Regions from separate parts of the Desulfomicrobium baculatum DSM 4028 genome, predicted to be linked through region 2. Evidence: predicted binding sites of a transcription regulator. Region 2 holds the regulator's gene; each other region holds the start of a gene.
What was found. The regulator sigma-54, encoded in region 2, starts transcription at its own class of promoters, with help from an activator protein. The targets are predictions, from matches to a motif close to CTGGCACGGNNNNTGCTT.
Positions count from the first base shown of each region.

Region 1: the regulator sigma-54 is predicted to act here: its motif matches at 1,381-1,398, upstream of modB (molybdate ABC transporter permease subunit).
Region 3: the regulator sigma-54 is predicted to act here: its motif matches at 5,348-5,365, upstream of DBAC_RS11160 (THxN family PEP-CTERM protein).

Region 1 covers NC_013173.1:1,788,626-1,799,003, forward strand. The annotation lists gene DBAC_RS07910 (KilA-N domain-containing protein) at 1-589, opposite strand, end outside; gene DBAC_RS07915 (hypothetical protein) at 586-801, opposite strand; gene modB (molybdate ABC transporter permease subunit) at 1,458-2,129, shown strand; gene DBAC_RS07925 (ABC transporter ATP-binding protein) at 2,177-2,956, shown strand; gene DBAC_RS07930 (TOBE domain-containing protein) at 3,012-4,148, opposite strand; gene modA (molybdate ABC transporter substrate-binding protein) at 4,321-5,070, shown strand; gene DBAC_RS17875 (hybrid sensor histidine kinase/response regulator) at 5,138-7,504, opposite strand; gene DBAC_RS17880 (ABC transporter substrate-binding protein) at 7,518-8,474, opposite strand; gene DBAC_RS07950 (iron-containing alcohol dehydrogenase) at 8,714-9,868, shown strand; gene DBAC_RS07955 (sigma-54 interaction domain-containing protein) at 9,929-10,378, opposite strand, start outside.
Region 2 covers NC_013173.1:171,608-181,985, reverse strand. The annotation lists gene pyrG (CTP synthase) at 1-36, shown strand, start outside; gene kdsA (3-deoxy-8-phosphooctulonate synthase) at 43-849, shown strand; gene DBAC_RS00770 (KdsC family phosphatase) at 839-1,363, shown strand; gene lptC (LPS export ABC transporter periplasmic protein LptC) at 1,360-1,896, shown strand; gene DBAC_RS00760 (LptA/OstA family protein) at 1,911-2,438, shown strand; gene lptB (LPS export ABC transporter ATP-binding protein) at 2,435-3,157, shown strand; gene rpoN (RNA polymerase factor sigma-54) at 3,264-4,691, shown strand; gene hpf (ribosome hibernation-promoting factor, HPF/YfiA family) at 4,760-5,305, shown strand; gene DBAC_RS00740 (PTS sugar transporter subunit IIA) at 5,309-5,758, shown strand; gene rapZ (RNase adapter RapZ) at 5,786-6,673, shown strand; gene DBAC_RS00730 (PTS sugar transporter subunit IIA) at 6,686-7,096, shown strand; gene DBAC_RS00725 (PTS sugar transporter subunit IIB) at 7,099-7,563, shown strand; gene DBAC_RS00720 (hypothetical protein) at 7,873-8,268, shown strand; gene DBAC_RS00715 (manganese-dependent inorganic pyrophosphatase) at 8,359-9,279, shown strand; gene DBAC_RS00710 (hypothetical protein) at 9,721-10,188, opposite strand; gene DBAC_RS00705 (3'-5' exonuclease) at 10,197-10,378, opposite strand, start outside.
Region 3 covers NC_013173.1:2,568,402-2,578,779, reverse strand. The annotation lists gene DBAC_RS11190 (putative bifunctional diguanylate cyclase/phosphodiesterase) at 1-592, shown strand, start outside; gene DBAC_RS19075 (hypothetical protein) at 793-1,173, opposite strand; gene DBAC_RS11185 (PilZ domain-containing protein) at 1,244-1,594, shown strand; gene DBAC_RS17955 (THxN family PEP-CTERM protein) at 1,851-2,630, shown strand; gene DBAC_RS11175 (hypothetical protein) at 2,837-3,148, shown strand; gene DBAC_RS11170 (CAAX prenyl protease-related protein) at 3,189-3,875, opposite strand; gene DBAC_RS11165 (PEP-CTERM sorting domain-containing protein) at 4,166-5,077, shown strand; gene DBAC_RS11160 (THxN family PEP-CTERM protein) at 5,412-6,203, shown strand; gene DBAC_RS11155 (ThiF family adenylyltransferase) at 6,296-8,335, opposite strand; gene DBAC_RS11150 (efflux RND transporter permease subunit) at 8,421-10,378, opposite strand, start outside.

The DNA of each region.
Region 1 (10,378 bases), 1.6 Mb from region 2:
TGAGGAGGTCGGCCTCTTCGGCGTATGCGAAAGCGGCCTGTTTTGCGGTAACTTCCTTCGGGATGAGATGCGTCTGAATCGCGTCGGTGTGGATGCGGTAGTTGATCTTGGCCAACATGCGGTTGAGGTTCCAGGCAAGGGAAAGGCGGCGATTTTCGTCCTCTTTGAGACGCTGGAATTCCTTGATGAGGTAAAGCTTGAATTCCACTGAGATCCAGGACGCAAATTCGAAAGCCACATCGGTATGGGCATACGTTCCGCCGTAGCGTCCGGCTTTGGAAACAATCCCGATCGCGCCGGTTTGATCAATCCACTGTTTCGGAGTGAGCGTGAAGCTGTTCAGTCCGGCCTGTTTTTTAATCCCGTCGAATTCGACGGGATTAAAACCGGAGTTGTGAAGTTGCTCCCATATGCCGAGAAACTCCAACGTATTACGATTACGTAGCCAATTGCGAATGAGGTCGTCGGTGTGCTCCGGATTCCTCGACTTTGCGATGTCGGTGAGTGAAATGAAGTCCTCGTCCTGTCGACGAATCACGGTGATCCTGGTGCCGCGGACGTTGATTGTGGTGTCGGAGTTCTTCTTCATTCCTTGGATCCCACGTGTCCGAGAACACCCCTCAGGGCCTTGTCAGTATGCCTGGCCTCCAGTTCAACGGCGTTCGAAACATGGTGCAGCGCCAGCAAAAATCCTTCCGTATCGCCGTCTTCCAGGCATGCATTGAGCATGTCCGCCGCCAAAGCGGGATCTTCCCGGTACATCCTTATGGCCACTTCATCAAAGGGTTTTGTAGCACTCATTTCTTCCTCCGTTCATAGTCGGCCCTGTATTCCCTGGCCCGCTGATTTTGTGGCAAAAGGGTTCCCTCACGAGTCAAAACGCGCACCCTTTATCCACGGATTCCCGCAGGCACTGCATCCGTGACATTCCGGTGCATGGAGCGACTGGCGACCGCGTTAATCATCTTCCACCTCCTCTGGCCAAAATTATCCGGCACGCTCCGGTGAGCCAGAATGGAGCCCTGGATTTAATGAAGAAGCGAAGACATGGACATTCGGCGCATCGTGTACCGCTGCGAAACTGAAGCTACGCAGTATGCGGTATGCGCAGGGACTGAAGTGTGAGATACTTTGGAAGAGAATAACGCGGCATCGCAAAAATATTCGAAAGTGCTCGATATCTGCACTCATAATAACTACGTTTATGTATCCTGCTGCAAATATGTAGAAACCCACATCGTAGTCCGTCCGAAAAGGAGCGGATATCATCGCGGCTACCGGTCACGCTTTTCCGCGCTACCGTGACCGGCTTGAGCTCAACGGACCGGAAAGCTTATAGGATATGAACGTCGGAATCTGCGGTTTCGAGAACACCTTCCTGCGGCCCGGTTGTTGCTTGAGAGCCTGTAAACACCCTCGGCGGAACACCGCCCAACCTTCGCCAACGGACAATGCGAATGGACATGACCTTTCTCTTCCCGGTGCAGCTCAGCCTGCGCGTGGCCGCCCTGGCCACCCTGACTTCCCTGGTCTTCGGGGTGCTCCTGGGCTGGGTTTTCCACCGCTACCGCTTCCCGGGAAAGGAACTGCTCGATTCCATCCTGAGCCTGCCCATGGTGCTGCCGCCGACGGTGCTCGGTTATTATCTGATCGTGCTGCTCGGCCGGAACGGTTTTGCGGGCCGCTGGCTGCAAGAGACCTTCGGCGTGACGCTGATCTTCACCTGGCAGGGGGCGGTCATCGCCGCCGCCGTGGTCTCCTTTCCGCTCATCTTCAAATCCGCCCGCGCCGCCCTGGACGGCGTGGAACGCAAATACGAGGACGCGGCCCGGACTCTCGGATATCCGGAGTGGCGGGTGTTCCTGCGCGTCTGTCTGCCGCTGGCCGGACGCGGCATCCTGGCCGGGACCATGCTCGCCTTCGCCCGCGCCATGGGCGAGTTCGGGGCCACGCTCATGATCGCGGGCAACCTGCCCGGCCGCACCCAGACACTGTCCCTGGCCGTGTACAGCGCGACCCAGGCCGGACAGGACAGCCTGGCCGCGCAGTTGGTGCTGGTCATCTCCGTGCTGTGCACGCTCATTCTCTGGGTTTCAGGGCGTCTTTTAACCCCCAGATGGCAGGCCTGACCATGTTCATGATCGGCCGCACATCCAGCTCCCGTTCCGAGGCATCCATGCACCCACGGACCGAACCGAAGACACCGGCCCGGACCATCTCATGCGACATCGACACCCGTGTGTCCGCGCCCGGCGCTGAGTTTCGCCTTCGGGCCCGTTTCGAGGCGCCCGGACGGCGCATCGCACTCTTCGGCCCCTCGGGTTCGGGCAAGAGCCTGACCCTCATGGCCCTGGCCGGGCTGTTGAGACCCCACAGCGGCCACATCGAGGTCTGCGGCCGCACCTTCTTCGACGCCGCCTCCGGCGTGAACGTCCCGGCCCGCAAGCGCAACATCGGCATGCTCTTCCAGGACTACGCCCTCTTTCCGCACCTGACCGTGCGCGACAACGTGTCCTTTTGCCTCAAACCCGTCTTCGGCCCACTCAAAGCGGCGCACCGTGAGCGCGTCGACGAACTGCTGGAATTGTGTGGCCTGACCGGTCTTGCCGGCCAGCGTCCTGCCCAGATTTCAGGCGGCCAGCGCCAGCGCACGGCCCTGGCACGTGCCCTGGCCCCAAACCCGGACCTGCTCCTCCTGGACGAACCCTTCACCGCGCTGGACCAGCCCCTGCGCGAACGCATGCGCGCGGAACTGTTCGACATCCTGGAGCGCTTCGACATACCCATGGTCATGGTCAGCCACGACCTCGAAGATGTGGACCATTTCGCCCAGACCCTGGTCGCCTTCGGGCATGGCCGGGTACTGGACGTCGTCGACTACGAAGCTCGCCGCAAGAATGAAAATCCTCGCCAGATCCTCGATCCACTTTTCCTGGCCGCGCAGACCTGCGAATGAAAAAGGGCCCGGCGCAGAAAAATTCGCACCGGGCCCACACACAAAGGAGGCTTGATTATTCGAGGGCCAAAATGACGGAGAAGGCCTTGACCATGGCGCAAATCTCATCGCCGACCTTCAAATCCAGGTTGCTCACGGACTCGTCGGTGATGAGCGATGTGATCTTGGTGCCGTCGGCGAGATCCACGACCACCTCGGCCGCGATCTGACCTGTGTTTACGGCGGAAATCCTGCCGCAGAACTTGTTGCGGGCGCTGGTCTTGAGCATGGATTCCTCTTTGACCAGCACCACCCATGGGGCCTTGACCGTGGCGATGACCGTCATGCCCATGGCCAGCCCCAGGTTCTCGAAACTCTCCTTGGTGATGACGGAAACAACCCTGAGCCCTGTGGCTGTGGTCACCTCCACCTCGCTCAGGATGTTCCCGTCGCGGATGGCGCTGATCTGGCCGACAAACATGTTGCGGGCGGATGTCTTCATTTTCCGTTCCTCGAATATGTAATGATTCATGATGCGCCGGGTGTCGGCATCGGAAAAACTGACGTACTGCGAGGACGGCCCCTGGTGCCCGAGCATGGCGTCCACCACAACCAGCGGCACCCCGCCGCGCAGCAGTTCCACGGCGCGGGAATGCCGGAGCACGCGGGGATTGAGGAGTTCACGGGGGATATCCGTGCCCTTGCCCCGCTCCGAAAACTTGCGCCGCACATAGCCCTGGTCCAGGCGAAAAACCTCTCCGCGCAGCTCCAGGCTCATGGGATGCTCGAAAAAGAGGGCCAGCGCGTCCACAACCTCGGCAGGCAAGGGAATCTCGCGAGGCGCGTCGCCCCTGACCATGACCACGCCCCGGGCAAGGTCGAAGTCGGTACCATCGTCGAGATCAAGAACCTCGCCAAGACGCATGCCCGTGTAACGCAACAGAAGAAAGAGGAGCCATATGCGCGTGCGCGCCTGGCGGGTCCGCGCATCGCGGGCCGCATGCAGCCAGTCGCGAAAGGAGCGCGTCAGGGCGTCGAGCTGACCGTGATCGAGATATTTGACCGTCTCCGGGACCTGAAAAATCCTGGCCGCCTTGGGTGCTCGCCTTGGCCCGCCAACCGGATCATCCAGCCCTCGGCGCTTGACTTCCTCCTGCGCCAGACAGGCCAGTTGCATCAATGTATTCGGATCAAGCTGGTCCAATTTGTACATTATTTCTCCAGGCAAGAGCGTTTTCATGACCATGCAAGAGTACTCAACAAGCGATGCACGATATGCAGCGCCCTGAGCAATACAGTCACGCTTTATCATGCGTGCGTGACCATATTGCCAAACGGGGGCTCTTCAGGCCAGGAAAAAAGCAATCAAAAAAAAGGAGACCCCTATGAATTTGAAATCGTTGCATACAATTTTGTCGCTTTGCATTGTGCTCATGTCCACGCCGGCCATGGCCAAGGACCTCCTTGTCTCGGCGGCGGCCAGCCTGGCCAACGCCTTCACGGAAATGAAGGAACCCTTCGAGAAGACCCATCCCGGCACCACTCTGGTTCTGAATTTCGCTTCGTCCGGGGCGCTGCTCAAGCAGATGGAACAGGGTGCGCCCGTGGACGTCTTCGCCTCGGCCGATCAGGCGACCATGGACAAGGCCGGGAAACTCATGGATACGGCCACCCGCGTCAATTTTGCCGGCAATGCCCTGGTGCTGATCGTTCCTGCGGACAGCAAACTCCCCTTGAGCACGCCCGATGAGCTTAAAGGCGAAGCGTTCAAACTCGTCGCCATCGGCAACCCCGACTCCGTGCCCGTTGGCCGCTACACCAAGGGCACCCTTGAAGCCGTGGGACTGTACGAGGCCCTGACCCCAAAATTCGTCATGGCCGAAAACGTGCGCCAGGCCCTGGACTACGTGGCCCGAGGCGAAGTGCAGGCCGGATTCGTCTACGCCACGGACGCGGCCCTGCGCGCCGACAAAGTCAACGTCGCAGCCGAAGTGACCGGCCACAAACCCATCACCTACCCCATCGCCCTGCTCGCCGGATCGCAGAACAAGGACATGGGCCAGGCTTTCGTTAATTTCGTGAAGGGTGAGGAAGGACAGGCCATCCTGGGGAGATTCGGGTTCAAAAAGCCGTAAATTTTGCGGGAAGTGTCTGGAAACGCGTGATACACGCATAAAAGAATTGGAGAGAATGGACGGACTATCAAGCAGTGGATCGATGCGCCGCGATCCTCTCCAGTTCCCGTTGCAGATCGTTGGCGTCCACCGGCTTGGTCAAATACCCATCCATTCCCAAGCCCAGGAATTTTTCCCTGTCACCGATCATTGCATGGGCGGTCAATGCAATGATCGGTATATCTTTGGCGTACCCCGGCCTGGATGACGAGCGAATTGCATGTGTCGCCTCTATTCCGTCCATGACAGGCATCTGAATGTCCATGAAAATGCAGTCGATGGTGTCGCGATCCGGCAGACCGAATATCTCAAGACCGTTTTCCGCCGTTGTCACCTGGTGACCAGCCTTCTCCAGCAGCTTCCGCGTGTACAAAGTGATTATCGGCTCATCTTCCACAAGCAGGATATGCAGCCTGGGAACTGTTGAACCGGTGTCCAGACGGGATTTGGATTCGCCTGCGCGTGAACCCGCCATCTTGAAAGGCAGTTCCACGTGCATGTTCGTCCCCTCGCCTTCGATGCTGTCCGCGAAAATCTGCCCGCCCATGAGCTTCACCAGGCGCTTGACGATGGCCAAGCCGAGTCCCGCTCCCTGAAAGGCACGTGAGGATGCGCCGTCGACCTGCACGAAGGATCCGAATATCCCGCTCAACATGTCCACAGGTATGCCTATCCCGGTGTCCGAAACAGTAAAGAGGACTCTAAGATCGGCGCCCTTGACCGGGGAGAGGAGGATTATCTCGACGCAAACGCATCCCTTTTCCGTGAACTTGATCGCGTTGCCGACAAGGTTGAAAAGGATCTGGCGCACACGCATCTCGTCCCCCACCAGCCGGGCGGGTACGGACGGATCGATGAAGAACTCCAAGGAAATCCCTTTCTCCTGACTGGCCAGGGCAAAAATCTCCATGACCGAGTCGTGCAGATCCGATGTTGAAAACTCCTGCTCATGGATATCGAGCTTGCCTGCCTCGATGCGCGAAATATCGAGCAGATCCGTAAGCAGGCGGGTGAACCTGTCCGACGCCTTGATGGCCAGGCAGACGTAGCGGCGCTGCTCGTCATCAAGCCCCGTGCCTTGCAAAAGCCGCATCATGCCCATGATGCCGCTGAACGGGGTACGCAGCTCGTGGCTCATGTTGGCCAGAAATTCGCTTTTGGCCTCATTGGCGCTTTCCGCGCTCTTCTTGGCCGCGATCAACCCTTCTTCCATGCGTATCTGGGCGGTCACGTCATCCAGACGAATGACCGCGCCATAAACCTCGTCGCTGATCAAAGGGCTGACCAGAATATCCACGGTCCGTCTCTCTTCGGCCTGCTCATAGGACTGCCTGGTCAGGCTGAGCGTCGTCGCCTCATCCATGGATCGCCGCACCGTATCGACCAGCCAAGCAAGCTGCGGAAGGGCCTGTTCCAGAGGCAGTCCGATAACCTGTTCCGGCTCAAGTCCGACCCAAGTTCGGGCCGTGCGATTCCAGTGCGCCACCACGCATCCGCAATCCACCGCAATCAGCACGGAAGGAGAGGAATCAAAAATTCCCATGAAAGAAGTCGTGGCCTTGCGCAAATCATGCTCGACACGGACGCGCTCCGTGATCTGTGCTTCCAGATGGATGTTGGATTCCCGCAATGACGCGGCCTGGCGCGTCAGATCGGCCTGACTGTCGCGCAGACGCCGGGCCATGGCCACGAAATTGCGGCTCAATTCGCCGATCTCGTCCTTGCGCGCCAGCGGCTCAGGCAGGCCTTGCCAATCTCCCCGACTGATCTCCGTCGCGGCTCTGGACAGGTCCAGCACAGGGTCGAGCACCGCCCGGGCGGCGCGAACGTAAAACCACCAGCCAAAAACGGAGGCGATGGCAAAAATAAACGCAACTCTGGCCAGAAATTCGTTGCGGGTAAAACGCATCTCCTCAGCGCTGACGGTCACCATCAGTAGCCAATCCCACTCCGGGATGAACAGGTACGGACCAATCCGCGTTTCCTGGCCGGTGACGCAATCAATCCGGCCCGCTCCGATCCGCAGCAGCTCCGGCAGGCACGACAGCTCAAAATTCTGCTCGCCGGGAAGGCCTACGTACATGACGGCCTCGCCCCGGGACGAGACAATGCCGAGTTGGCCGAACATCTTTGGCGCCCGCGCCTTGAAGGAGGCGAGCAGGTCGGCTTTGGCCTTGTCCTCGTAGTCCCGGATTCCGAGCAAGCCGACGCCGTCGAGCACCTTCCGGGATTCGAAAATCTTCTCGCGGTACTCGTCGAGTTCCTTGTCCAGCAGGCGAAAATTGAGGGTTTCGGTCAGATGATCGATGGTCAACGTCGCCAGGCCTGAAATACCCAGAGTGATGCTGGCCACCAGAATGAATCCGGTCAGATTGGCCCGGAATTTCAAGTCCATGCGTTTCTCCCGATCACTCTTCTTCCTTGCCGATGACGGTCGCCGTCTTGAGCAGGGAAACCGGCAGGACAAGCCCGGCGGCACGGGCCAGTTTCAGGTTGACGATCAGCCTGACCCGCCTGTTCTCGACCATGGGAATGGACGCGGGACTTTCACCGCCAAGCACCCGCAAAGCGGTGAGCGCCATCCACTCTCCCTGCTCCTCGGGATCCTTGGCAAAGGTGAAAATCACGTACGGGGCGAGGTACTCGTCGAAGCTGCCGGTCGGAACACGGGTGTGTTTTCGCAAAAACTCCCGGGCCACGGCATCATCCCAACCTTCGATGCCGCCGTTGCCGCCCATGATGAGCATGTCCGAGCGGGCCTGGACTTCGTTGAAGGCGCGAAGGAACTCCTCGAACCGGGAAACGAGAAGCCCCTGCAATTTGCCCTGGAAACTGCGGGCATTGTAGATCAGCACGTTCTTGCGCTCGCTCTCGGAATCGGCGGCGATGTAGCCGAAACGATCCCCTTGGCCGAACTTGCGCAGCATGGCTTTGGCCGGATCCAGAAGATTGACCTCCACCATGCCAGTCACGTTGGGCGCGGGATAGCCGTGTTCCCCGGCGTCCCAGTTGATCCCAGCCGCCACCACCGGCAGGTCGCCGCCTTTCAGAAAAGGAACCACGAAATAGCGCTGCGCGTTATCATCGGAGGCCATGACCATGTGGGGATCGAACTCCCGCAGAATACGCGAAGCCTCCCGGGCGGACGCCTCTGCGTGTTGCGCTGATGGATTGCGCTTGGTGTCCATGTGCACCACCCGCAATTCCACCCCGGTTCCATCCAAAATTTTCTCGACCCCCCGCGCGATCCCATCCGACCAGGAGAACCCTTCGTGGTAGGATTCAACCCACAGAATGCGTTTCCCCTGAAAAGGGGCAGCCGCGCCCTCGCCTGGGAACGCCAGAACGAAAAGCATCATGCTCATCAAAAATCGCGCAATTCGGATCATGGCACCGCACACTGTAAGATAAAAAGGTCAAGAAACACCCGGACGATAGACAACGAGCACGGGTATTGACAAGGAGATTCAGAACCACGAACCTGATCGTTAACGATTTCAAAGTGCAAAGAGCCCGGCAGCCATGTCACAATCGCTCACCGCAGACCCGTAAAAACGCACGCGCCGCACCGCGCAACACATTTCACGCACGATACTTGGGAGCCATGATGATTCATACGTTCAAAACTGTCAGCACAATTATTCACGGCCAAGGTTCTTCCGCCGACATCGGCCTTGAGATCAAACGCCTCGGCGCGACCCGTGTTCTCGTAGTGACAGGCCAGGGCACTGTTCACCGTGGCAGCCACCTGCCGATCATCGATTCCCTGAAACGGAGCGGCCTCCTCGCTGAAATCTTCTCTGCGGTGACGAACGAGCCGACCCCATCCGTGGTCGAGGCATGCGCGGCCAGCGCCAAAACGTTCAAGGCCGATCTCATCCTCGGACTGGGCGGCGGCAGCGTCTTGGATACGGCCAAGGCGGCCTCCGTACTTGCCGGAAACGAAGGCTCCATCGAAAGATACTTCGGGGTCGATCTCATCCCTTCGCCGTGCCTGCCCACGGTGCTCATTCCCACCACCGCCGGAACGGGCAGCGAAATGACCTCCATCAGTGTGCTGGCCGATATCGCCTCGAACTCGAAAAAAGGCATTGTCAGCGACCATCTCTTTGCCAGGCTGGTGGTGCTCGATCCGGAACTGACCGTCTCCATGCCGCCGCGCGTGACCGCAGCGACCGGGCTCGACGCCTTTGTCCACGCCATGGAGTCCTTCGTCAACCAGAGCGCCACCCCGTTCACGGATTGCGCCAACCTCCAGGCCATGACCATGATCGCGGGCAACATCCGCAAAGCCTACGCCGATGGGAGCGACATCGAGGCCAGGGAGCAGATGCTTTACGGCTCCGCCCTGGCCGGCATGGGCTTTTCCAATACGCAGAACGGGGTCATCCACGCCATCGCCATGGCCGTTCCGGCAGACTACCACCTGCCCCACGGCCTGCTCGTCGGCGCGGTGGCGCCCATGGGCATCGCGTTCAACTGCCTGACCGCGCCGGAAAAATACGCACGCATCGCCGAAATTCTGGGCTGCGATTCCGGCCTGAAAACCGAAAGCGACCGGTCCCGGAGCGCCGTGGCCGGATTCGAAAAGATGCTGACCGATCTGGGTGTCACGCCCGGCTTGGCCGCCCACGGGATACAACGCGCAGACATTCGGGGAATCGCCGAGCGCGCCGCCGCAACGGAGCGCCTGATGCGCAACAATCCGCGTCAGGGGACGGCCGACGACCTTGAAAAACTGCTGGAAGGGTATTTCTGATCCGTCTATGACGGAAGAAATGATGAACAGGGGAGATGATCCGGGGCGGCCGCCCCGGATTTATTTCTTCTGGATTTTCCGAAAAATCGTGCTGCGATCAATCTGGAAAAGATCGGCGACTTTCTGCACGGAACCATGCACTTCCAGGGCCTGCTGCAAAAAATCACGTTCGATGTCGGCCATGATGTTTTTGAGCGCGCGACCACCGGTCAGGATTTCGTCGGCATAACACCGGCCACGGGTCTTGTCTTCGGTGATGTGGACCGGCAGGTCTCGCAAAGAGATGAGCGAACCTTTGTGGGTGATGACCAGTCCATGCACCAGATTCTGGAGTTCCCGCACATTTCCAGGCCATTGATAGCGTGACAGGATGCTGAGGGCGACCTCCATGATGGCCATGCTTTTACCGTATTTTCCCGCATAATACCGCAGAAAATGCTCCACAAGGGGGCGCACGTCGTCGGGACGCTCGCGCAAAGCGGGGATGGTGACCGTGGCCACGTTCAGCCT
Region 2 (10,378 bases):
ATTCGCGCGGCCGTGGCCAACAAGAAACCCGAGTAGAATACCATGATTGATTGTTCCACCCTGGTCGCCGGACGCCCGTTCCTCATCGCCGGTCCCTGCGTACTCGAAAGCCTGGACCTGGCCATGACCGTGGCCGTGGAGCTGCAGGCCATCGCCCGCGACCTGAACCTGCCGCTCATCTTCAAGAGTTCCTACGACAAGGCCAACCGCACGGCCGGAGCGAGCTTTCGAGGCCCAGGGCTGGACATGGGCCTTGATTGGCTGGCCCAGATCAAGAGCCGCACCGGGCTGCCCGTGATCACGGACATCCATGAGCCGCGCCAGGCCTCCCTGGTGGCCGAAGTGGCCGACGTGCTGCAGATCCCGGCCTTCCTCTGCCGCCAGACCGACCTCTTGCTGGCCGCCGCCCGCACCGAGCGCATCGTGAACATCAAGAAAGGCCAGTTCATGGCGCCCTGGGACATGCAGGGGCCGGTGGAAAAGATCCGCTCCGAAGGCTTCGACCGCATCTGGCTGACCGAGCGCGGCTCCATGTTCGGCTACAACAATCTGGTCGTGGATTTCCGTTCCCTGATCATCATGAAGCAGTTCGGCTGCCCCGTGGTCTTCGACGCCACCCATTCGGTGCAGCTGCCCGGCGGGCGGGGCATGTCCTCCGGCGGCCAGCGCGAATTCGTGCCGCCCCTGGCCCGGGCCGCCGTGGCCTGCGGCTGCCAGGGTCTGTTCATGGAGATCCACCCGGACCCGGACAAGGCCCTGTGCGACGGTCCCAATTCCTGGCCTCTGGCCAAGGCCCGCACGCTGCTCTCCGAACTGGCTGCCATCTGGAGCATCCCCAATGAATGCTGAGCGCCTCGCCCGGGACGTGCGTCTCATGGTTCTGGACGTGGACGGGGTGCTGACCGACGGCGGCCTCTATTATGACGAATCGGGCTGCGTGCTGAAGCGCTTCAACGTCCAGGACGGACTGGCCATCAAGATGGCCCCCCAGGCGGGGCTGGAATTCGCGGTCATCACCGGCCTGGACTCTCCGGCCGTACGCCGCCGGGTAACGGAGCTTGGCATCACCCACTACCATCCCGGCCATCACCGCAAGGCCCCGGTCCTGCGCGGAATTTCCGAACAGACCGGCATCCCCCTCTCGAACATGGCCTATGTCGGGGACGACTGGGTCGACGCCGCACCCATGTCCCTGGTCGGACTGCCCATCGCCGTGCCCAATGCCCGGCCCGAAATACTCAAACTCGCCGTCTGGACCACCAGGGCCATGGGCGGCCAGGGCGCAGTGCGCGAAGCCATCGATTTCGTGCTGCGCGCCCAGGGCAAACTCGAAGACATGTGGCAGGGCTGGGTCCGGGAATGAAACGCGTGGTGATCGGCCTTTTGGCCCTTGCCGTCCTGGCCGGAATCGCCATGCTGGGAAAACGGCTGCTCTGGCCCGAACGGCTGGAGAACCTCTCCATCGAGAATCTGGACGTGGACCTCAGCCTCAAGGGCGTGAACCTAAGCCAGGGCAAGGACGGCAAAAAACTGTGGAACCTGAACGCCACGGGCGCCGACTATGCCGAAAACGGTGACGAATTGACACTCACCGACCCGATCATAGTATACTGGGGCGAGGAAGGCGGAGCACCCATTGAAGTCCGGGCTCCCGAGGGCCAGGTCTGGCAGAAAGAAGACCGGGCCAGGATGTGGGGCGGGGTTCACGGCACCCAGGGCCAATACGTGATGCGCTCCGAAACCCTTGACTACACCGGCCAAAACAGCACTCTTCTCCTCGGCGGCACGGTTGAACTGACTGGCGAATCCATGCGGGGTCGCTCAGACACTCTGACATATTTTCTGGACACAGGGGACTTCCTGGCCCAAGGCAACGTCCAGGTTATCATGAACTGACAAGCGGGTTACCAATGCGCTCACTCATACTTTTTCTCTTCCTTGCCTGCGCGACTCCACTCTGGGCCGCACAAACCGCCCCAGCCAAAGACGTCCCGGTCAAGATCACTTCCGACACCATGACCTACACCCAGAAAGGGGATCAGGTGGTCTTCACCGGCTCCGTGTACGTCATCCGCCAGGACATCCAGCTGTGGTCCGACACGCTGACCGTGCTCCTGGAAAAAAAGGAAGGCTCCGGCAATGCCACCCAGAGCGTGGCTGACGAGCAGGGGTCCATCAAAAAGATCATCGCCAAGGGCAACGTGCGCATCAAGGCCGACCAGGGCCGCACCGGCACCTGCGGCAAGGCGACCTACGAAGCCGACAAGGACCTCTTGACCATGGAAGACAATCCCATGCTCATGGAAGGCGCCAACAAGATCCAGGGCGAGGTCATAAAGCTCTTCATCAAGGAAAGCCGCAGCGAAGTTCTGGGCGGCAAAGGGCGGGTCGAAGCCATTTTCAACACCCCCGCAAGCAAGCCGGGGGCCGGGCAGTGACCACGCTGACCGGCCAGAAGCTGGCCAAGCGCTACGGGCTCAGGGATGTCGTACGCGACATCGATCTTGATGTGCGCCAGGGCGAGGTGGTTGGCGTCCTGGGACCCAACGGGGCCGGCAAAACGACGACCTTTTACATGCTGGCGGGCATCGTGCCGCCGACGCGGGGCCAGGTTCTTCTGGACGGCATGGACATCACCCGCTGGCCTTTGCACAAAAGGGCCCGCGCAGGCATGAGCTATCTGCCGCAGGAGAGCTCGATCTTTCGAAAACTCACCGTGCGCCAGAACCTGCAACTGATCCTGGAATACTCCGGTTTTTCCAAGGACGAGCAGCAGCGCACGGCGGACAGGCTTCTGGACGAGCTGGGCATCACCCGACTCGAGGGTCAACTGGCGGCCTTTCTGTCCGGTGGAGAACGCCGCAGGCTGGAAATTGCCCGCGCCCTGATCCAGAATCCCAAATTCATTCTTCTGGACGAACCCTTCGCCGGCATCGACCCCCTGGCCGTGGACGACATCCAGACCATCATCCAGGACCTTCGCGGCAAAGGCATCGGCGTGCTTATCTCCGACCATAATGTCCGTGAGACGCTTCAGATCTGCGACCGGGCGTACCTGGTCTACGACGGTCAGATCATCTTGAACGGCAGCCCCGAAGAGATCGTCGCCGACCCGGGCGCGCGCAAGGTGTATCTCGGCGAGGGATTCAGCCTCTAGCGGACACGATTTTCCAAGGATTGCCAGGGCCTAACCTTTATGGCAGATTCGGTACTAGGTAGTTTTCTTGTCTGCAATCCTCTGACACGGTGAGATTAAATCCATTATGGGCCTTGAACTCCGACAAAACCTCAAGCTGACGCAGCAGCTGGTCATGACCCCACAGCTGCAGCAGGCTATCAAGCTGCTCCAGCTCTCCCGATTCGAGCTCCTTGAAGCCGTTCAGCAAGAGCTCTTGGAGAACCCCATGCTTGAAGAAGGGGTCAAGGAAATTTCCGAAGAGCACGATATCCAGGCTCCGATGGAATCACGTCCCGAAGTTTCGCACGAAGACGCGGAACTGATGCGCAACGCGGACTGGGAAAACTACCTCGGCGATTTTTCAAGCACCGCCAAGCAGGTACAGTTCAAGGAGACCGAAGCCCTGGAAGAGATGATGTCCTACGAGGCCAGGCTCTCGGGCAAGCCATCCCTGGATGGGCATCTCTTGTGGCAGCTCTGCCTGTCCAACATCACCGAAGAAGAGGAGATGATCGGCGAAGCCATCATCGGCAACCTCGATTCCCAAGGCTATCTGATGAGCTCGGCCGAGGATATCGCCTCCGAAACGCTCTCTCCCCTGGCCTTGGTCGAGTCCATGCTGCATCGCCTGCAGCGCTTCGACCCCGTGGGCGTGGCCGCGCGCTCGCCCAAGGAATGCCTGCTCATTCAGCTGGAGATGCTCGGCCAGGACGATCCGATTCTCGTTTCCCTGGTGGCCGACCATCTCGAAGACATCGAAAAGCGCCGCTACAAACCGCTCCTGCGCAAGTTCAAAATCCAGATGGAAGACCTGAAAGCCTATCTGGACATCATTCAGTCCCTGGACCCCATGCCCGGAGCCAGCTACGGGAGCGAGAGCACCATCTATGTCAGCCCGGATGTTTTCGTATACGAATACGAGGGGGATTTCGTCATCGTCATGAACGACGACGGCCTACCCAAGCTGCAGCTGAGCCCCTATTACATGGACGACATGCACCTTGCGGTCAAAGGCCCGGACCGGGAATACCTGCACGACAAGATGCGATCCGCCATGTGGCTCATGAAGAGCTTGCACCAAAGGCAAAGAACATTATATAAAGTGGTTGAAAGCATTGTCAGATTCCAGCGGGGCTTTTTCGAGCACGGGGTGACCAAGCTGAAACCGCTGATTTTAAAAGATGTGGCCGACGACATTGAAATGCACGAATCCACGGTCAGCCGGATCACCACGAACAAGTACGTGGCCACCCCGCATGGCATCATGGAACTGAAATTTTTCTTCAACTCCGCGCTGGAAATGGATGACGGCACCCAGGTCGGCTCCGAGTCGGTCAAGGCCATCATCAAGAAAATGGTCAGCGAGGAGGACCCCAAGCACCCCTTCAGCGATGAAAAGATCGCGGCGGTGCTGAAGGAAACACTGGATGTGAACATCGCCCGGCGCACCGTGGCCAAGTATCGCGCGGTGCTGGGGATAGATTCTTCATCCAAGCGAAAACAAGTTTTTTGACACCCCGCCCTCGGGCCGCTCCTCTTGGACGGACCACGGGCTGACCCTCAACAATCGAGGAGGCTTCCATGAGGATTACCTTCAATTTCAAAAACTTCGATCCTTCCGACCATTTGCGCAAATACGCCAAGGACCGCTTCGGCAAGCTCGCCAAATACATGTCCGGCACGCCCGACGCCGACCTGCAGGTCAACCTCGAAGTGGAGAAATTCCGGCATATTGCCGATATAGTGCTGACGGGCAAGAATGTGCATATCTCCGCCCGCGAAGACAGCGAGGACATGTACTCCACCGTCGACATGGTCTGGGACAAGCTTGAAGCCCAGATGCGTAAGACCCGCGACAAGGACAAGAGCCGTCGCAAAAGCGGCAGCGACAGCCCTCTCATGGACGCCGGCGGTTTTGACGACGACGCGGACGCCAAGCGCAAGCCCGTTATCCAAAAGACCGAAGACGACTTCTCGCCCAAGCCCATGATCGTTGAAGAAGCCGCCCTGCAGCTCGAAAGCACGGACAATGAATTCCTTGTTTTCCTCAACGCGGAAAGTGAAAGGATCAATGTCATCTATCGTCGCAAAACCGGAGATTTCGGTTTGATCGACCCCGGGGTATAGGGAATGAAGCTTGCTGAATACCTGGACAAGGATTTGATCATCTCCGACCTCTCGGCCAGGACCAAACCCGAGGTCCTGGCCGAACTCGTTTCGCGGCTGTCGGCCAAATACCCCGATCTTGACCCCAAGCGCGTGACCCAGGTCCTCATGGATCGGGAACTGCTCGGAACCACGGGCATCGGGGATGGGATCGCCATACCCCATGGCAAGCTGGACAGTATCGATCAGGTTCTGGTCATTGTCGGCCGCAGCCACGAAGGAGTGGATTTTGCCAGTCTGGACCACAAACCGGCCAGCATCTTTTTCACGGTGCTGGCCCCTTCAAGCGTGGTCGGCCTGCATTTGAAGCTTCTGGCCACGGTCTCCCGCCTGCTAAAAGACAGCTCGTTCCGTCAGGCCTTTACCAACTCTCCCGGCCAGGAAGGGCTGTGGCAACTGCTGCAGACCGTCTAGGCCGACCGAACATGTCCGGAGAACTCCATGCAGCTGGAATCTGAACAGAAAAACGTGGTCATTGTCTCCGGCATGTCCGGTTCAGGCAAAAGCACGGCGCTCAAGGTCTTCGAGGACATGGGCTTTTTCTGTGTCGACGGGCTTCCGGCGCGCATGGCCCCGGCCCTCATCGAGCTGTTCTTCAATTCCTCGGCCAAGGAATACCCAGGGCTGGCCATGGGCATGGACCTGCGCCAACCCGATTTCGTGGGACAGTGGAAGGAAGTGCTGCTTGATATCCAGAAGTTTTCCGTGCGGCCGACAGTCATCTTCACGGATTCTTCCAACCAGATCCTGCTGCGCAGATACGCTACCACCCGCCGCCCGCATCCCCTGACCTCGGGCAACCTCGGTCTGGAAGGGGCACTGGAGAGGGAGCGGGAAATACTCGAGCCCATCCGCACCCAGGCGGATCTGGTCATCGACACGTCGCATTATTCGGTGCACGATCTGCGTCGAGTCATTCAGGACAAATGGGAGAGCCTCTCCTCCCGCAGCCAAGGCATGCGGGTGCACCTGATTTCGTTCGGCTTCAAGTACGGCGCCCCGACCGAGGCGGACGACGTCACGGACCTGCGCTTTCTGCCGAACCCCTATTTCGACGAAGCGCTGCGACCCATGTCCGGAAAGGATGAGGCCATCGCCCGCTACGTGCTGGGCAGCAACCCTGGCCGCGAGTATCTGCGCAGACTTCTTGAATTTCTGGATTTTGCCCTGCCGCTCTACGCGACGGAAGGGCGCTACCGTTTGACCATGGCCTTCGGCTGTACGGGTGGCCGACATCGTTCCGTGGCCGTGACCGAGGCAGTGCTGGCACATCTGCGCGGTCAGGGCTTCAATGTATCTGTCGAACATCGGCATTTCAGTCTTGGATAATCTGGAGGAGTAATGGTTGGAGTGATCGTGGTAACCCATGGCCAGTTTGGAAAATATCTGCTTGAAGCGGCCCAGACAATTTTGGGACCGCAGGAGCAGTGCGCCCATATAGCTGTGGAAGGAACCGTGGAAATGAGCGCGTTGCTCTCGGATCTCAAGCAAACCGTCAAACAGATGGAAACAGGCGACGGCGTGATCATCCTGACCGACATGTTCGGGGGCACTCCATCCAATATCAGCCTGTCTCTCCTGCAACCGGGCAAAGTCGACGTCCTGACCGGCGCCAACCTGCCCATGCTGCTCAGGATTCTGGGAATGCGCACCCAGGACCTGTCCCAATTGGCCACGGACGCCAAAAACGCGGCCATTCAGGGCATCGTTGTCGCCGGCGAAGTATTGACCCGCAAAATCACCGAGGCGTAAGAGTGCTCTGGTTCCGTATCGACAACCGACTCGTCCACGGCCAGATCATTGAGGCCTGGCTACCGCACATCAGGGCCAAAACCCTGCTGGTGGCCAACGACGACCTCGCCGCCGATGAATTGCGGCAGGAAATCATGAGTCTGGCCGTTCCGAGCGGCATCTCCTTTCAATGCTGTCCGGTGTCCGAAGCTGCTTCGATGTTGAAAAGCATTCGCACGAAAAACCCGGACCATCATGTGCTAATTCTTTTTTCCGACTGCGCCGATGCCAAATCCGCGCACATGACCGGGCTGTCCTTTTCCCTGGTCAACATCGGCAATCTGCATTACGGACCGGGCAAAGAGCAGATTTGCGAACACATTGCCCTGGGAGCGGAAGACCGTTCCTGCCTGAAGTATTTCGCCGATCACGGTGTGGAAATCGACTTCCGCTGCGTGCCGTCGGCAACGGCCAAGATTACTTTATGATGAAAACGTCTCAACCCAAATCGGCATGGTAAGCACTCACGACCTCATCCTGCTGGCCGGAGGAAGTTTTTTTTTGCCCTCCTGTCCCTGACCCGGGTCGCCATCGACCTCGGCTTCATCCATCGTCCGCTTTTCGCCGCCCTGCTCTGGGCGGGACTGTCCTTCAACCTCCAGCCGGCTTTAAGCGCGGGCATTTTCTTCGAACTGCTCTGGCTTGATCTGTTCCCGGCCGGAACCTACATCCCGCCCCAGGCGCTCTTTTCCCTGGCCGCCACGCTGACCATTCTGGCCTGCCTACCGGATGCCGACATGCGCACCACCGTGCTGGTCGTCATCGCGACCCTGCCTCTGGCCTACCTTGGCGCGTGGGTCGAACAACTCTACCGCAAACGGCAAAACGCCGGCTATAACCAGCTTTTGACCTGGAACCGCCAGGGCAACACAGCCATCTTCGCGCCGCACCGGCTCACCGCAAAAGCTTTGGTAGAATTTTTCCTGCTCAATTTCTCCCTCTTTTGGCTCTGCCTGCTGCCTCTCCTCATCGGCCTGAAAACCGTCCGGCCTTGGGTTGCCGGAGGTCCGCAGCCGACGTGGACCATGCTCTGGATCGCAGCCTGCGCCGGGGCCATTCTCGCTCTGCGTGTACGCAAGGCCTACGCTTTGGCCGCGGTCAGCCTGCTTCTCGGCGTCCTCTCCAGTCTCTGACCTCCAATGTTCTCTCTTGGCAGCCGCGAATAATTGTGATATTTAGCACAATGTCTTTGTTTGCCAATAAACCCTTGTAGGAGGAATACCATGTCCGTTTATGTTTTTGGTCACAAGAATCCCGATTCCGATACCGTTTGCAGCGCCATCGCGCTGGCCGACCTGAAGAGCAAGCTCGGCGTAGCCTGCACCCCCACCGCCCAGGGCGAACTGGCCCCCGAGACCAAGTTCATCCTCGAGAAGTTCGGCGTCGCCGCTCCCGCCGTGAAGACCGAATTTGCCGGTGAGAAAGTTTTCCTGGTCGACACCTCCGACCTGGCTCAGCTGCCCGACGACATCAAGCAGGCTGAAGTGCTCGGCATCGTCGACCACCACAAGCTGGGCGACCTGACCACCTCCAGCCCCCTGGAATGCTGGATCTGGCCCGTTGGCTGCACCGCCACCGTTCTGACCGCCATGTACAAGTTCCACGGCGTTGAAGTTCCCAAGAACATCGCCGGCATCATGCTCTGCGCCATCCTGAGCGACACCGTCATCTTCAAGTCCCCGACCTGCACCCCGGCCGACAAGGAAGCCGCTGCCGAACTGGGCAAGATCGCCGGTATCTCCGACCTGGCCGCCCTGGGCATGGAAATGTTCAAGGTCAAGTCCGCCGTTGAAGGCACCCCGGCCCGCGAGCTGGTTCTGCGCGACTACAAGGACTTCAACATGAACGGCACCAAGGTCGGCATCGGCCAGCTGGAAGTCGTCGACCTGTCCATCCTCGACGCCGTCAAGGGCGACCTGGCTGCCGACATCAAGGCCCTGAAGGCCGAGAAGGGCAACCACTCCGTGTTCCTGCTGCTGACCGACATCATGAAGGAAGGCTCCGAGATCCTGATCGCCTCCGACGACGCCGCCGTGGTCGAGAAGGCCTTCGGCGTCAAGCCCGTGGACGGAAAGGCATGGCTGCCCAAGGTCATGTCCCGCAAAAAGGACGTTGTGCCCAAGTTCGAAAAGGCTTTCGCCTAAGCCTTGGCTCTTTGAATTACAAAAAGCCCGTCCAGGTTTGCCTGGGCGGGCTTTTTCATTTTGAACTTGTGTTTCTTCCGCATTGCTGCGCGGGGAAGCGCGGCCGTAAGGCATTCGTCGATTGGGTATCAACCGCCTGAGAAATATGAACGGCTATCCATCAAGATAGCCGTTTAGGGAAATGAACGTGTCCTCTATTGCGAAGACAGGTCAAGTCACTGCGGGATGTGGCGGTTGGCCCGGACAGGGGCCGTCGACTGTCTGACTGAGCCTGGCATCGTTTGTTGAATCATCGCCTGCCGCTTGAAGCGCCGGTCCATGTCCGACAGGGGCGATGATTCAACTCTACGAGGCCCGCGAAGGAGTTTCGGCGGTCCCTGTCCGGGCCAACCGCCGCGCCCCGCCCCCCGCGCCCCTCAACAGCCTCTTCCGCTCCGCCCGCTACTGCACTTTCGCGCCGCCCACGTCCGCCCGCAGGGCCGCGACCTTGCCGCGCAAATATTCCGCCACCAGGTCGCCCATGTCCTCCGCACCGGAATGCTTGCGTGCGTATTCCCGCAAATCGTCCTCGGTCTGCTTTTCCATGCGCTCGGATTCCATGAACATCAGGAAAACCAGCCCCAGGGCGGCGTTGTTTTCCACAGTGCCATCGCACAGGTGCTGCAATTGTTCGTCCGGCACTGTTTCAAAGAGCCTGTCGGCGAATTCGCCGATCCATTTGGAATACAGGTCAGGCATGAGGTCCGGGATGAGTTCAGCGAGCCGTTTGGCCGCGTCCTCCGGGACATTGGGCATGGTCACCAGAAAATACTCGGCCAGCGCCTCCTGGCGGCGCTCGGCACTGCCGGAGAATCTATCCAGAATGACAAGAAAGATATGGGCCCGCAGTTGGGCCAAAGACAAAGACATATATGCTCCTATATTCCGAAAGGAGTCAGACAGCGGGGGTTTTCATCTACGGCGGCCATGACGATGCGGGCGCAGGCCTCGGCATCCGACCCGGCGTGGTGATGATTGAGGTCAAGGCCCAGGTGACGGCATACGTCCGGCAATTTGGTGGGCCGCAGATTCCACTGGTTGCGGGCCAGTTCCACGGTGC
Region 3 (10,378 bases), 1.5 Mb from region 2:
CTGCGGGCTCATTCTGCCGATTGGGCAGTGGGTGATCCGTGAGTCCTGCAGGCAGGCGCAGGCGTGGCTGCAGACGGGCTTCAACCTGAGCCGGATCGCGGTCAATGTCTCGGCGGTTGAATTCAGGGACAAGAATTTTTTGACTGGAGTTCGTGCCATCCTGCGCGAGACGGGACTGGATCCGCATTTTCTGCAGATTGAAATGAGCGAGAACGGCCTGTCGCGGGATGCGCAACAGGCTCTGCCTGCCTTGCATGCGCTCAAGAACCTTGGAGTGCAGATTGCCGTGGATAACTTCGGCACAGGGTATGCGAGTTTGAGTTTTTTACGGGAATTTCCGATCGGTACGGTCAAGATCGACAAGTCGTTCGTGCACAACATCGAGGCCAAATCAGGAAAGGCGGTGGCCTCCGCCCTGCTGGCGATGGCGCGGGGCTTTAATCATCAAATCGTGGCCGAAGGCATTGAAACGCAGACGCAGCATGCCTTCTTCAAAAAACATCACTGTGCCGAAGGACAAGGATACTACCTCGGTCGGCCAATGGCCACCGAAGCCTTCGCGGCACTCGCTTCTCAAAGAAATCCCTCGTAATCCCCCCCCAAAAAAAATCCCCCCCCCTGGTGGCTTATCAGGGAGGGGTATGCTCAACTCGTGATTTCGTTGCCAGGCGCCGCAATGAATGACGGGGTTGCGTCATCGTTAGCAAGGAGAGGCATCCGCCATTTGTCCGCGTTGCCGGCTATGTCACGAGTGTTTGCCGGAATCTGGAACTGTCTTTCACGATTGCCGTATCATGTTCTATGCCAAAAAGTGACTTCGCTGACCGCCATTCCCGCCGAGCGGAAACCAGGCGCGTCTGTGCGACCCTTTGGATGCTTGACGACGTCTTTTGAGGCCTTGGGCGCGGCGTGGAAGTCTCCAGAATTCAGTACCGACAGGGCTTCTCCGGCCCAGGCTTGTTGCGGCATGGCCTTGAACGGAAAAAGCGATGTCTCGCATGTAAATTTTTTCGACAATGCCGGGCGTGAAATCTTACAACTCTCCGAAATTTTTCTGATGTGCACAACTTCAGGGTGCGCAGGTATCATGTAATACGCAGCATGTCCGTGCCGATGCAGTTCGGACTTGCTGGTACGTTCGTTGCTAAATGTGATGGAAAATGTGTTCATCATCAAAATTTTCAATCAAGACTGGGCGCTGGATGCTTGATAATATGCAAAACGCCTCAAGGCAGGACAAACCATGTCGACGACAGAACAAAAAATCAGAAAATGGAAGCGTCACGCCTGCCTGTTTCCCTGCGGAATCATATGCGGGAAGAAAAAGGACACGATCGTATTGGGTCGAATCCTCAACATGAGCAGGCAAGGGTTCCTCATAGAGACGGATTGCGCGTTCAATGTCGGCGATGTCCTGTCGATTATCGCAAGCCCCGGAAGAGAAGTGGATGGCTATGATTTGAGTGACAGCTATCAGGGCCACGTCCGCTGGGGCCAGACCGACGAATCCTCGCTCATGGGCACGTATTCCGTTGGCGTGGAGCTTGCCGTTCCCATCGCTTCTCCGGAAGTGGACGCGCAGAGGTCGAACTGATCTTCGCAGCGAATCATGCAAAAGGGCTTTGCGCATGCGAAATTTTGGCCGGCACGCTCGAAGCGTCCGTGGACTTTTGGATTGTGTTTCCTGGCGTGTAAGTTTGCCCAGGAAGTATGTCGGAGAACTTTACACGGTATGTTTTTTCTGAAGATTTCTTGAAGAATAATATAGTGATATTGGATAGTTATATTTTGGCACGGTCGATGCATTGTTGTGAGAGAACGACATAATTATCTAACACTGGAGTACTACTGTGAAGAAAAAACTAGCAGCGACATGTCTGGCGGCGGCATTCATCTTTTCAGCAACATTTGCTTCCGCAGCTCTGGTGACACAGTGGTCGTATGTCAACGATGCTACTTTTGTCGATTGGAGCAACGAAGACGTTAATCAGGATTATATGGTGCTAAGCCCCGACGGCAGAACGTTGTCCTGGGGAGTGCCATCCGTTTTCTCTAAAACAGGACTGCAAAGTTCGCTTGTGATCGACGGGCCTGTCGCTGGAAACGATCTGATGACTTCGGGATCCGCTGTAGAGGTAGTGTCAATTACACACTTCAATTACTTGATGAGTTCAGCATTTCCTAATCTTGCGTATGGTAAGGTCGAGGCTAATGTTGAGTTTACGCCATTTTTGCCTGCGGGACTGCCTCTTCCTGCCGAAACAACTTATCTTGAGTTTCTGTTCTTCGAGACTCCAAACAGTAATGTCGCGACGCCCATGGATATCTTCGTTCTCACCGATCCGGGCGCAACCAGCGGCGCATTTAACTACGATGGCTACACATACAACTTCTCTTTCTTGAGCGACGGCTTCGGACTCCTCACTGGCGCGTATCATGATTACATTGTCAGTCAGCTCGGTGTGGACACAGACTATTACGGCTGGCTTGCAAACGAGGACGGCAGCACGTCGGCTCAGTTCTACCTGGGTATCTCGGTGGCTCCTGTCCCCGAGCCGGCCACCATGCTTCTTCTCGGCGCCGGCCTGCTTGGCCTGGGCTTGGCGGCGCGACGCAACAAGAAGAATTGATCACGCGCTTTCGATCACTAGGGAAAGGCCGGGGAGCATGAGCTGCCCGGCCTTTTTTGATTCCGTGTCCATGAGCGTGCTGTTCAAGGGACGCCGAGCCGGAAATATACCGACGTAACTGCAACTGTTCGTTGCTGATTGTGCATGATTGCATGCGAACCGGCGGTGTTTGTGGTGCCCGCGCATCCATGAGGGAGAATCGGCTGATGGAGATATTGCTGGCCATTGCCGCGATTCTTGTTTGTCAGGGCATGCAGGCCTTGGACGATTTCATGAGCCGGGTAGGGGCCGTCTCCCTGGCTCACGGGATGCTGCTCGGCTATGGTCAGATCTATGTGGCGAAAAGCATTGTTGAATGGGGCGGGTCGAGTCTTGGCTGGATGGTCGTTGTCCTGATCTGCATCGCGAGCGTGGCCGTGTCGCTGTACAAGATCCATCGCTTCGGAAGCCGCTGGGTCTTTGCCTTTAATTTTGGGGTGGTCGTCGGCCTTCTTTACGGCGGAATCTCGCTGACGTGAGGCGTGTCTTGCGGAGCCTGCCGAAAGGTTTTCTCACGATTTACCAAAACCACCATTTTTCCGTGTTCAGCACAAAGGCGGCCAGGGCCAGATTGGTCACTGCGTGGGACAGGACGCATTGCGCCAGACTCCTGGTTCTGTAGAGCAACCAGGAATAGGCCATGCCGGCCATGATTCCGGCTAGGATGAAATGGTGGGCCAAGCCGAAGAGCACGGCTCCGACCAGAAACGAAATCCAGGTGAACGTACCGAGCGGGACTTTGGCGAAATCCGGATTGATGACGTAGCGCAGAATGAAGGAACGCCAGAAGATTTCCTCCATGATCGGGACAACGAGCACGGCGCTGCCGATGCGGATGACGGTCATGACCCGGCGCAGGCCGGGGTCCGGAAAGATGCCCGGATTGAAGCCCGGCGGCTCGCTCAGCGCGCCGATAGTCCAGTCCATGTTGACCCACAGCGCAAAGACCACAAGCCCCAGCGCGATACTCATCACTGTCTGGCTGCTCCGGGCCAGGTCGGACCACCGCAGTTCCGTGTAGGCCCGGCGGCACAGGATGAGTGCGATGCCGGCAACCAGGGGTCTCAGCGGATAAAGCAGGGCGAAGGTGGAGTCCTGGATGCTGACCCAGGCTTTGTCATCCATGAAACGCAATCCTTCCTCTAGACCGATGACGGCCATGAAGAGGGCAAAAGGCAATATGCGCGGCCAGGCGTTGTCGTTCATTGTCTGGCTGTTAAACTAAAAGTGTGCCTGTTTGCAACGTTCCGTTGCGAGTTGAAAACGATTTTGCTGCTCCTCGAATCTGGTGGTTGTGCCGGAGCGTTTCATTGGGGCAAGCGTTGGTCGATACTTGGAAAGTAAAGCAACGCGTTGTCGGATAATCTTACATTACTTGAGCGTGTATTTACAATAAATTGAATGATTAACGGATGGTGCGTCTTGGCATTTTTCCTGCTCCACAGGATTGATAGTCAAAGGACGTCACAGAGAGAAAACAACCGGAGGGAATGATTATGAAATCGCTTGTCAAGGGCAGTCTTTGCACGACAGTGCTGGTGTTTTTATTGGCTTCGCCGTCATGGGCAAGTATTTGGTTGCCGGAGCCGGTCTTTCCTAATGCGATGCCGTACGACGAATATTATTCCTATTCCACAAGCATATTGCAGCAACTTTATCCAGGAGGATTTTCCGATTATCCATCAAATCAGGGTTCGCTAAAAGATGAGCTCAAAATATGGTGGGGTGATAGCGAGAGTGCCGATAAGGCTGCTGGAGACAATTTGGACATCAGGGGCGGATATGACTTTCCTGATCCGTTGTCATTTCCGAACGCAGGTTCGACTACGGAATTTAACACTGATTTGCTTATCACTTGGGAAGTATCCGTAGATTTGCTTTACGATTTTCTGCAAAGCGAATTCGAAAATTCAAATATACCTGTTTTTGCTTTCGATATTAATCAGATAGGCAACCAGCCCAACATGCTTGGCAATGGGTATGTCGCGATTGTCGATGAACTCGGTGCCGTTGTCCCGTATGCACCAGATGCTTTCGGTCTTGCAGAATGGGCTTTTGACAGTTCTCCTAATGGAGAGTTTGACGAGGAAGCACTTGTCGAGGTGCCGAACACCCGCACTGTGGAGTTCATGGGCGTGGAATATTCGTTCGATACAACCGGAACAAACGACGTGGACTTTCTTGTCTATGCTCCGACAATGGACCTGTCCCAGTTTATTGGTCAGGGCCTTTTCTTCACGGCTACATTCCAGTATCAGCTTTTGAGCGATGGTTTTGAAGATTTCTTCATTCTGGGTTACAGAAGCGAGAATCCTCCTCCGCCTCCAGTGCCTGAACCGGCCACCGTGGCTCTGCTCGGACTCGGCATGGCGGCTTTGGCCTTCACAGGCCGTAAGCTGCGCAAATAAAACAAGCCGTTCTCGGTAAAAAAGACTCGGAACATCCCAAGGATGTTTCGAGTCTTTTTATTTATCATGCAGAAATTATGTATGATTTTTGATTTGTCCCGATATGGGACTCGTTTACCGCAGGGCAGGATCACACCGCGTTGGCGACTCCGAGACGAGGGGCATTCCTTGTCTGTAAATTTTAACTGGAAGAAAGTCGGCAGACCTTACATTTTTTGAGTTCCTGTTATTATGTCTGTGCTTAACTGTCTGGTATCATGAATTTAAATATTGGCATGGACCATGCTTATACCCTGTCACCACAAGATAATTATTTTAACATTGGAGGATTACCATGAGGAAGAATTTCGTTGTAACATGTCTTTTGGCTGTGGCGTTTCTTTTCTCGGCGACATTCGCCTCCGCTGCCTTGGTGACTCAGTGGTCGTATACCAATGACGCGAATTTCGTTGATTGGCTTAACGATGAAGGCAACCAGGACGAAATGAGCGTAAGCGCGGATTTGAATACCCTGTATTGGGGCGTTCCGTCCGACTTCAGTGAAACCGGGCTTCAAAGCTCGCTTGAGCTTTTCGCTCCTGTCAGCGGTGATGACCTGATGACTGGCTGGCTGGAGTTAGGACCTGCGGTACCTGTTACTTCAATTACACATTATAACCACGTTCTTTCTTCCCTGTATCCAACCCTTGCATATGGAAAGGTTGCGGCTACCATTCAGTTTACGCCTTTTGTTCCTGCTGGACCGCAACAGCCTATCGACACCGCCTTTCTGGAGTTTTTGTTCTTTGAAACTCCGAATGATGATGTGACGCCAATGGATATCTTTATCCTCATCGACCCAGGTCTGACCGAGGGCACGTTCAACTATGACGGCTATAAGTATGACTTTGCTTTCAATAGCGATGGTTTCGGGCTCATCACTGGCGCTTATCATGATTTCATTGTCGGCAAGTTGGGAATTGACACAGAGTATTTTGGCTGGCTTGCAAGTGAAGACGGCGACAACTCGGCTCAGTTCAACCTGAGCATCATGGCCTCGCCTGTTCCCGAACCTGCCACCATGCTTCTTCTCGGTGCCGGCCTGCTCGGCCTTGGCATAGCGGTACGTCGCAACAAGAAGAACTGATCAGATTGATCTCGTCAAATGAAGGCCGGGAAGCGCATGCTTCCCGGCCATTTTTCGTTTATGTGGTCCTCTTTCCCGGGAGCAACGGCGGGTTATTTCATCAGAAAGTCGCCAGCACCCCGCCGCAAGGTGCGGTGACGGATTCCGGGGCCGTAGCCTGCGCGAAAGAGCATGACCAGACCTTGCTTTTCAAAATCAACGGAAGCGAACAACCCTTTCAAATCCTGCCAGACCCGTTCCAGTAATTTGCGGTGTTTTTCGGAAAAACTTGACGGCCCTTCCCACAGCCAGCGCAGCCAGAAGAGGGTCACGGCGGTCATGGGCTGCATTTGCAGGCCATGGTGCTCCATTGCCAGCCAGATGCGCTGCAAGGCCTGGCCTCCGAGCATAAAATCCCGTGTTTCGAACCCATCGACCACAACCATCCCGGCAGCTCCGCTCTCCAGGATGCCCTGGGCCGAGTGCAAGGCCACCAAACGGCCGAGGCCGATGCCGTTGGCGACACGCATTGCGGGCCACGGCTTGGTCAGGCGCAGGAATGCCTCCCCCGCCAATCCGGCTTCCAGGTTTTTGAGAGGCAGCCCATCGCGTCGCTGCTCGGCCTCCTTCATGTTGAAGCGGATCATGGATGTGAAATGCTCGTGCAAGCCCTGATGCTCGGTGCGGATCCTGTCGGCCAGGTAGATGACCTTGGCAAGCTTGCGGAGTTGAGCGCGGCCGGTCAAAAGGTGGAGGTGCGCTTCGGGCATGCTGCGGATGCGGGTTTTGAGGTCGTTGTGCACCCACTCCGGCAGAGGCCGCTTGCTGTACGGGCGGCGGTTGGTGCAGCGCGTCCAGATGTGCCGGGCCAGCGGGTCTGCTGTGTGATCGCCTGGCTGAATGCGCACGGTGGCCAGCAGATTTTCTTGCGCGGCATCCGGCCGGATTTGCGTGGTCGCATCCATGCCCATGGTTGTGGCGGCCAGGCGGATGTTTTCCATTGCTGCCCCGCAGGCGATGATGGAGGCGGTCTGGCGGACATTGAAAAAGGACACGTCGGCTTCCGGATCCAGAAAAACGTGGATGTCGTTGCCTGCCAGACGGAACTGCCAGGGTTGGACATTATCCCCGGAAGGAGCTTGAACTGCGGCCTGCAGCAGATAGGTGCCGACACCCTGGGGCAGGGAATCGAAATGTGCGACGCTTACAACAGGTGGGTCCGGTATGCGCACCCGAGCCTGGTCGGTAGCCTTGATCAGCACGTTTTGCACGTACCAGAGTTTGGCGCGCTGGCTGAAGGTGCGATTGCCCCGGCTCAGGCGTCCTTTGCGGAGCACCTGGCGGAAGGGGTCGAACTGCAGGAAGCAGGGCGCGGGCCTGAGCCCAGGCTTGCCAAGAATGATGCGCACGGCCTCGGTGGCGGCAAGAGACGAGCACAGTTGGCAGGCGATGTTCAGGGACGGGCCTTTGCCGCCCTTGAGGTCCACGCGTGACAGGTCCATGTATCCGATATGTGTCGGTCTGGGGGCCAGCCCCATGGCGAAGCGCAGGTATTTCTGCTCTTCCGGCAGTTTTCCGCCCACATCGAAATAGTCGTCAAAGCCCATGCCTTGCGGGGTGAAGACCAGCAGGGCCGAGCTGTATCCCAGCGGCCCGGCCGTGATCACGGGCACGCCCATGGACCGGGCCATGTTGAAGAGCGTCCGCCTGATTTCGAACTGGAAGAAATCCAGTCCGTCCAGGACCACGTCCACATCCGTCAGAAAGGCTTCCATGTTGTCCGCAGTCAGCCCTGCGGGATAGGGGGTGATATCCAGGAACGGGTTGATGCTGTGCGCCTCTTCGATCATGACCGCAAGCTTGGGGCGACCGAAGGAAGGAACCTTGGCCCCGAACTGGCGGTTCACGTTGACCGGCTCAAACTGGTCGAAGTCGGCCAGATGGAAGCGGCCGATTCCGGTGCGTACAAGATTGATCAAATGTACTCCGCCCACTCCGCCCATACCCGGAATCGCGACCCTGGCCTCGGCCAGCCGCTCCTGCTCGCCCGGCGAAAACAGCCCGATGTTGCGGGAAAAGGCGGCTTCGCGGTATGCCGCCGCGCTGGAAATGCCCAGGGTCTGTAGCGTTGCCAGGTGTTCATCTCGTTTCATGCTTGATCCTCTTTTTCCTTAAGGAGATGCCCCCGGGATGCGGGGCGTCTCCGGCGTGTTTGCTGGGCGGCTTGCTCCTGCCTTGTCACGCGCTCTTGCCGTCAAAGGAAAGCATGGCCGCCGGCAGAACGATCAGGTCGCCTATCAAGGCCGTGATCATGATCACGGCGCTTAAGCCCCCGAAGCTCATGGTAGGCACGAAGCTGCTGAAAAGAAGCACGCCGAAGCCGATGACCAGGATCAGCGACGAGGCGGTAATGGCCGTACCCTTTTCCAGGATGGATTGTTGAAGAGCCTCCCGCATGGGCAGGTTCTCGGCGCGTTTTCGATTGTACTCGGTCAAGAAATGGATGGTGTCGTCCACGGCGATGCCCAAGGCTACCACGGAGATCAGGGCCGTGGAGGTGTTCAGGGGGATGCCGAGCAGGCCCATGATCCCGAAGTTGAGAATGATCGGAAATGCATTAGGGATCAGGCTTAAGGCCCCTGTGACAAGCGAGCGCAGGGCCAGGAACATGATGAACGTGATCACGGCGGCGGCCAGGGCCAGACTTTCCACCTGTCCCTGGACCAGGGCGTCGATGGTGTTCACGTCCTGTACGGCCCGGCCGGTGACCCGGATTTGCAGGCCATCGTGTTCGTGCTGGTCGATGAAGGCGCGCAGGGAGTCAATGAGTTCGGCCTGGCCTGCGGAGCTGTGCTCGGAGATGCGGATCAGGATGCGGGCCTGATCGTATTCCGGGGTGATGAATTCATCCATGTCGTCGGAGTCGTAGAGCAGCAGATACTGGGACACCAGTTCCCGGCTTACGGGGATGACGTAGAAATCCGGATCCTCGTTGTGAAAGGACATGTTCATGTCTTTCAAAAAGTCCACGAAGGACATGGTTCGGTCGACGCCCGGCAGGGTCAGGGCGAAGGTTTGCAGCCTGTCGATCACGGCCAGCTTGTCCGGGTCGCGCAAGGCATCCCGCTCCCCGGCTTTGACGGAAATGTCCACCGTGCCGACCCCGCTCAGGCGGGGTTCGATGTAGGAAAGCTCCTGGCGCAGGGGACTTGAAGGCTTGAAGTACTCCAGCAGGTTGGTCTCGACCCGGATCGTCGAGGCCGCCCACAAAGCGCCCAGGGTCAGGAACGCGATGAAGATGGTTATGGGGCGGGCGTGGGTCTGCACCAACGTGGAGAGGCGGCCCAGAAAGGCGCCCATGCCGATGTCCTTGCGCTGGTGTGTGTATATGGCGTCGGGCCTGCACATGAGCATGAGCGGCGGCAGCAGCAGGAAGGAGAACAGAAATTCGAAGATCATGCCCGCCGAAGCCACGTATCCAAATTCCTTGATCGGCGGAATGTCGCTCACGACAAGGGAGATGAAGCCCACGGCCGTAGTCAGGCTGGTCAGAAAGCAGGGGGTTATGACCCGATGCAGGATGCTCTCCATGGCCTTGGCGGGTGATGGGGCATCATCCAGCAGTTTTTTATCCAGATGGGCGAAAATGTGTACGGAATCGGCCAGAGCCAGGGCCATGACCAGGGGCGGTACAACGGTGGTCACGTTGTTCAGCGTGATGCCGAGCAGGGGGAAGAGACCCATGGTCGCCCCCGTGCACATGGAGATGTTGGCCAGGGCCAGCAGGGTCAGACGCACGTTGCGGAAAAAGAGCCAGATGGTCAGGGTGATGAACAGGTAGGTCACCGGAATGAACACGGCCACATCCGACTTCATGTACTGGCTGAGGCTGAAGTTGGTCATGGTCCAGCCGGCCAGGTGAAACCGGCCGGCGAGCGCTTCATGTTTGGCGAGCACCGTTTCGGTCTGTTCGATGAGCCTCTTGCGAAAGCTTCCGTCCCCTGCCTCGTGCGCTGTGGGAAAGACCACCAGGGCAGTGGTCTCCCCGTCGGCGGAGACGAGGTTGCCGACATACAGCGGGTTGCCCAGCGCCTGCTTCCGCAGGACGGCCAGTCCCGGAGCATCTTCCGGAATGCGCTCCAGGAAGGGGCGGACTTCGAAATATTCCTCTTCGCCGTGGATGTAGTCCACATTGG